2 regions of the Vibrio bathopelagicus genome follow, and region 2 is predicted to be linked to the other one. Evidence: riboswitches for the same ligand, from Rfam matches in the RefSeq annotation. Region 2 holds a riboswitch; the other holds the start of a gene.
What was found. A riboswitch is a leader RNA that binds a small molecule or an ion and turns the genes downstream of it on or off. The one in region 2 is predicted to bind lysine.
Positions count from the first base shown of each region.

Region 1: linked by a shared signal. The riboswitch ahead of lysC (lysine-sensitive aspartokinase 3) and the one ahead of IHV80_RS05595 (Na+/H+ antiporter NhaC family protein) in region 2 are both predicted to bind lysine.

Region 1 is NZ_CP062500.1:350,563-353,990, forward strand. Features, by position in the region: gene metH (methionine synthase) at 1-158, shown strand, start outside; gene lysC (lysine-sensitive aspartokinase 3) at 252-1,619, opposite strand; lysine riboswitch at 1,728-1,905, opposite strand; gene IHV80_RS01710 (pyridoxal-phosphate-dependent aminotransferase family protein) at 2,082-3,221, shown strand; gene IHV80_RS01715 (PglL family O-oligosaccharyltransferase) at 3,325-3,428, opposite strand, start outside.
Region 2 is NZ_CP062500.1:1,231,147-1,234,574, forward strand. Features, by position in the region: gene IHV80_RS05585 (inosine/guanosine kinase) at 1-889, shown strand, start outside; gene IHV80_RS05590 (H-NS family histone-like protein) at 1,061-1,471, opposite strand; lysine riboswitch at 1,836-2,013, shown strand; gene IHV80_RS05595 (Na+/H+ antiporter NhaC family protein) at 2,126-3,428, shown strand, end outside.

The sequences.
Region 1 (3,428 bases), 880 kb from region 2:
GGCCAGGAGCTTCAGTGTCTGGTATGTATTTCTCACACCCTGACGCTAGATACTTTGCGATTGCACAGATTCAACAGGATCAAGTGGACAGCTATGCTGATCGTAAAGGTTGGGATATGTTGGAAGCTGAGAAGTGGTTAGGACCAAACATTAACTAATGATTGTTTCATCACGAGAAAAGGGTTGCTTAAGAGCAACCCTTTTTGTATTTGAAATTCGTTGTTTATACGCTCAAACGAGTGGCTACTCGTTTATTCGAATAATTCTTGGTGAAGTTTTTGAATTGCCAACTTGGATACTGATTCATTTAGCAAGAAGCATAGGTTGTGTGGACTTGCTCCGTAACAAATCATACGTAGGTTGAAGTCTTCAAGAGTGCCGAACACCTGCTTCGCATAGCCTTTGCTTTCACTCATGTTGTTGCCAATAAGAGCAACAAGGCATAGGTCGTGTTCAATATCTACAGAACACAGCTCTTCAAGCTCAATTCGAGCGGCTTCTGGTAACTGAGGAGCACCACCTGATGTATCGGTTTGATCGAGAGTGAGTGACACACTGATCTCTGAGGTAGTGATAAGATCCACAGAGATCTTATGTTTAGCAAGGATCTCAAATACCTTAGCTAAGAAGCCATAAGCATGGAACATATTGGCACTGCGTAGCGTAACCATGGTTTGGTTGCAGCGCAGGGCAAGCGCTCTGAACAGAGGAGAGCTTTCAACTTGTTGACGAATCCATGTTCCACCTAGCTCTGGTGCTTTTGATGAGCCGACAAAGACAGGGATTTGATGGCGTAGTGCAGGAACCAAAGTCGATGGGTGCAAGATCTTCGCACCAAAATTTGCCATTTCCGATGCTTCACTAAAGCTGATCTCTGGGATAGGGGAGGCCTTAGGTGCAACACGAGGGTCGGTAGTGTAGATACCCGGAACATCCGTCCAGATCTCTAAACCAATCGCCTGTACCGATTCGGCAATCAGTGCTGCTGAATAATCACTGCCACCGCGGCCTAACGTTGTGGTGTTGCCTTCGCTATCAGCACCGATAAAACCTTGGGTAACGACAACTTGTTGTTGGCAAAGTGGAATTAGCTTCTGTTTTGCTAAAGCTGCAATATCTTCCAGTTGTGGTTCTGCCTTACCGAAGTCATCATTGGTGCGCATTACTTCTCTGATATCAAAACGAACTGCTGGTGTGCCACGCTCACGTATGATCTGAGCGAGGATATGTGTCGACATCAATTCGCCACATGCGACAAGGTGGTCAGTCAGCTTTGTGCTGACTTGGAATGATGCTGCTTCGGCTGCACTCGCAATATCATCGAGAATGCTATGAACCTCTTTCTCGATACTGTTCGGATCGGCTAACTGAGCAAGAATCGTATTATGAATGTCCGTCAACTGTGTCACTAGTTCCTGACGACGAGCTTTGTCTTGAACACCATTCGCCAGTTCAACTAGCAAGTTAGTGACGCCAGAACATGCACTACTCACGACCAGTTTCGTATTTGAGTTGTTTTCAATAATGGCAGCACAACGGCTCATTGCTTCAAAGTTGGCAACACTTGTTCCACCAAACTTAGCGACATTAAAAGAACCAGCTACATTAGATGCACTCACGATATATCTCCCACGACTTCCTAAAATAAAATTACGGTTGGGTAATCCAACGTCCGATGTTTTTCGAAGAGAGTTTTAGAGCAAAAAGAGAGGAATTATTAGAATAGTAACCTCAGAAGCTCTTCACCATATAGAAATGGCGACAGTTGACGGGATTCAGCCCGCTCAACCGATAATAAAGGTCCTGCATCCTTTTATTATCTCGGCACTGCTCCCCATAAATGTTTTGTATTGGAAATGCGGCTCCACAAAACACCTGCCTGGGCAGTGCTCCTCTTCTGCTAGATAGCCATTTCATTGAACGTGTTTGTGATAACAATGTCAATCCGTAACTTGAGATAATTGAAAAATAATTTTAACAATTATGTGACAGTGGTTTGACCTCAATACTTATGGCTAATTGCTGAGGTAATCAATTTGCTTTAGGGTGGATTGTTCACAACATTAACGTAAGGGATGTACATGTCTAATTTAACACTCACTACTGCTATCGATAGCTTTTATCCGCCGCACCGAACGTTAATGGGACCAGGTCCTTCTGATATCTCGCCTCAAGTGCTACAGGCTTTAAGCCGTCCAACCATCGGTCACCTAGATCCACTGTTTATTGCGATGATGGATGAGCTTAAACAGCTTCTTAAATACGCTTTTCAGACTGAAAACGAATTTACGATTGCCGTTTCTGCACCGGGCAGCGCGGGTATGGAAACCTGTTTTGTTAACTTGATTGAGCCTGGTGAAAAGGTGATCGTTTGTCGTAACGGTGTCTTCGGTGAGCGTATGCGAGAGAATGTTGTGCGTTGTGGTGGCGAAGCCATCCTTGTTGACGACGAGTGGGGCAAACCCGTTTCCGTTGAAAAGGTAGAACAAGCATTGGCAGAAAATCCCGATGCTGTTGCTGTTGCATTTGTGCATGCAGAAACGTCTACTGGAGCGTTATCGGATGCTCAAGCTATCTCAGCTATCGCTCGTCAGTTTGATGCGTTAACGATTGTTGATGCAGTGACGTCACTAGGTGGTGTGCCATTACTGGTTGATGAGTGGCAGCTTGATGCAGTTTATTCTGGAAGCCAAAAGTGTCTGTCTTGTGTACCAGGACTATCTCCGGTGACTTTTTCTCAGCGTGCTGTTGATAAAATGAAAGCCCGCCAAGCGCCAGTGCAAAGCTGGTTCCTAGATCAAAGTTTAGTATTAGGTTATTGGAGTGGAGAAGGTAAGCGTAGCTACCACCACACGGCACCCGTGAACAGCTTATATGCTCTGCATGAGTCGTTGGTTCTATTGAAAAATGAAGGTTTAGACAACGCTTGGTCACGTCACTATGCGATGCACCAAGAACTTAAAGCTGGCGTAGAAGCTTTGGGATTAAAGTTTGTGGTTGATCAAGAGAGTCGCTTACCTCAATTGAATGCACTTTACTTCCCTGAAGGGATTGACGAAGCCAAAATAAGAACGCAGTTGTTAGAAGAGTATAACCTTGAAATCGGTGCAGGCCTTGGCTCTTTAGCTGGGAAGGCTTGGCGTATTGGTTTAATGGGTTATGGCGCTCGAAAAGAGAATGTCGCTTTGTGCTTAAAAGCGTTACAAGACGTTTTAAAATAACGGTAACAAACTGAAGTTTAAAAAGAAAAGCGCACGATAGATCGTGCGCTTTTTTGTATCTAGGTTATGTCAATATAGTGAATGAATACTAGACCCCTAGGCGTCATTTAGCAGAAGAGATATTGTTTTCTGCTTCTGATATCTTCTTATACTGAACCTTGGAAAAGTCTCGATTTGGGAACAAGAAGCTCGCTTCACTACGAATTT
Region 2 (3,428 bases):
GAACCATTTACAAGGGGTAGATGGCGCAATCGGTCGCTGCTTTGCATTAATTACAGAAGATGGTGAGCGTACTTTTGCAATTAGCGAAGGACAAATGAACCAATTAAAACCAGAAAGCATCCCTGAGAAAATTTTCAAAAGTGCTTCTGCTTTAGTATTAACGGCGTATTTAGTTCGTTGTAAACCAGGTGACCCTATGCCTGAAGCAACTATGAAGGCGATTGAATATGCGAAGAAATACGATGTGCCTGTTGTTTTAACTCTTGGTACTAAATTCGTTATTCAAGATGATCCAGAGTTTTGGAAAGATTTCCTTGAACAACACGTAACCGTTGTTGCAATGAATGAAGACGAAGCAGAAGCCTTAACTGGTGAAAGCGATCCTCTTGCTGCTTCAGACAAAGCATTAGAGTGGGTAGACTTAGTTCTATGTACGGCTGGCCCAGTTGGCTTGTTTATGGCGGGTTACACTGAAGACGCTGTGAAGCGTGAAACGTCATTGCCGTTGTTACCAGGCTCGATTGCTGAATTTAACCGTTATGAGTTTAGTCGTCCTGCGCATAAAGAGTTATGTGACAACCCAACGAAAATTTATTCGCATATCGCACCTTACATGGGCGGTCCAGAAAAGATCAAAAATACCAATGGTGCAGGGGATGCGGCGTTGTCGGCTTTATTACATGATATGGCAGCAAATAAATATCATAAAGAAAATGTGCCGAACTCTAGCAAGCATCAACATGCATTCTTAACGTATTCATCTTTCTCGCAAGTATGTAAATATTCAAACCGTGCAAGTTATGAGGTGTTGGTTCAGCACTCTCCACGTTTGTCTCGCGGCCTTCCTGAAAGAGAAGACAGTCTAGAAGAAGCATACTGGGAAAGATAAGATATTTTTATCGTTTCCATTTATATTTCTAATAATGAAATATAAAAAAGGCTCCGAAAGGAGCCTTTTTGTTTCTGAATATATTGAAGCCGTAAATAATACTTTAGTCGACTTTAATATTAATTCTATTGCTTAGCGTGTAATTGATTACTCACTAAGTAAACTAAATGTTTAGATAGCAAACTCTTCTAGAGATTTACCAGCATCTAGTTGTTCTTGGATAGCTGAAGGCGTACGACCTTGACCAGTCCAAGTTTTCTCATCGCCATTGCCATCTACATATTTGTATTTAGCTGGACGAGGAGCACGTTTAGCTTTTGCTGTTTTTGTTTTTGCTTCACCAGAAAGCGCAGCAATAAGATCAGCAACATCGATGCCGTCTTTTGCAATTTGTTCAGCAATAGCAGAAAGCTTAGCTTCTTGCTCTGCTTTAGCAGCTTGTTCTTCAGCTTCAGACTCTTGACGCTCTTGTACAACAATAGTTAGCTTGTCTAGCGCTTCTTCAAGTTGTTCAAGAGTTAATTCACGTGAGAATGCGCGAAGGCTACGGATATTCAATAAAGTTTTTGTTAATTCAGACATGATATTTTCCATCAAGGTAAACTAAATAATCTTCCTAATAATAAACAGAGCCTAGGAATAAAACAAATAGTATTTCTCGTATTGGTTATTTAAATATAAAAGTGAGATGAATAGTTGAAAAAGAAACGGCTCACTTTTGATGAATTTATAATAATTATTAAGAATCTCTTAAAAATCGATATGTGACTGGTGGAGTAATTGCTTTATGTAGACTATTTTTGTATTGATTAGTTCATTAACAAAAAGCTATTTTTCTCGGAATGATATGTTGCATTGTTGCTCTTGATGAGTACAATTGCGGCTACCTGATGCGATGCTTTGGTTAATTTGTTGTTAAACTCTGGTTTGCACGGTTAATAATGTTATCGCACGTAGAGGTGCAATTATAAAAAGTAGTTTTCGTTGGGGTGATGCCAATGAACGGGAATGAAAGGTCTAATTGCCGAAGTAAATTGTATATCTAAGCAATTTGCTGGGGTTGTGCTCAATAGGTACAACACTGCCATAGTCTTAATTTTAAACTATGGAGCGCTACTGTAGGGTTGGGTGAAGTGTTCACTTCCCTTTCGCTTAGTTCAACATGAGCTTGATAAGTCGTATCAAGTTTGTCTGCAGTAGATCTCTAGCCAAATAAAAAACTGGTTTTTGAAGATCATGAATTTAATAGATTTTGCAACATCGCCTTTATCGCTGCTTCCTCCTTTGGTTGCATTGACTCTTGCTATTGTTACCCGCCGTGTATTGGTTTCTTTGGGTGTCGGTATCGTCATGGGTGCGATTCTACTTGCTGACTATTCAGTAGGTAACGCAGCTAGCTACGTGTTTACTAAAGCATCTGGTGTTTTCATCGAAGATGGTGGTATCAACACTTGGAACATGAGCATTATCGCATTCCTACTTATCCTTGGAATGATGACCGCTCTATTGACACTTTCTGGCGGTACTCGCGCATTCGCTGAATGGGCACAGTCTCGCGTGAAGAGCAAACGTGGTTCAAAACTACTTGCTGCCTTCTTAGGCGTATTCATCTTTGTTGATGATTACTTCAACAGCTTAGCGGTAGGTGCTATCTCTCGCCCTGTAACAGACCGCTTCTATGTATCTCGCGCTAAGCTAGCTTATATCCTAGATTCTACTGCTGCTCCTATGTGTGTGATCATGCCAGCATCTAGCTGGGGTGCTTACATCATTACTATTATTGGTGGCATCTTAGTAACGCACGGTGTGACAGAGTATTCTGCACTGGGTGCTTACGTTCGTCTTATCCCAATGAACTTCTATGCTGTATTCGCACTACTTATGGTATTTGCGGTAGCGTGGTTTGGTCTAGACGTTGGTAAAATGCGTGAGCATGAGATTGAAGCATCACAAGGTCGTGGCTTTGATGGTGATAACGATCAAAAGCAAGCTCATGACCTGAACGAAGAGCTAGACATTGAAGAGAGCGAAAACGGTTCTGTCTCTGATCTTGTTATGCCAATCGTATCGCTAATTGTAGCAACAGTTGCTGCCATGCTTTACACAGGTGGCCAAGCGCTGGCTGCTGACGGTCAAGCATTCAACCTGCTTGGTGCGTTCGAAAATACAGATGTAGGTAAGTCTCTTGTTTACGGTGGCGTTCTAGGTCTGCTTGTTGCACTAGCGACAGTCTTCAAGCAAAAGCTACCTATGTCTGATATCGCAAGAACAATGTGGATCGGTGCGAGCTCAATGTTTGGCGCTATCCTTATCCTTGTGTTCGCGTGGACTATTGGTTCTGTTATCGGTGACATGAAGACAGGTTCGTACCTATCATCTCTAGCGACTGGCAACATTGATTACCACTGGCTACCTGTTATCTTGTTCCTTCTTGCTGGCCTAATGGCATTCTCGACAGGTACATCTTGGGGTACGTTTGGTATCATGCTTCCTATCGCGGGTGACATGGCTGCAGCTTCTGACATCGCGTTGATTCTAC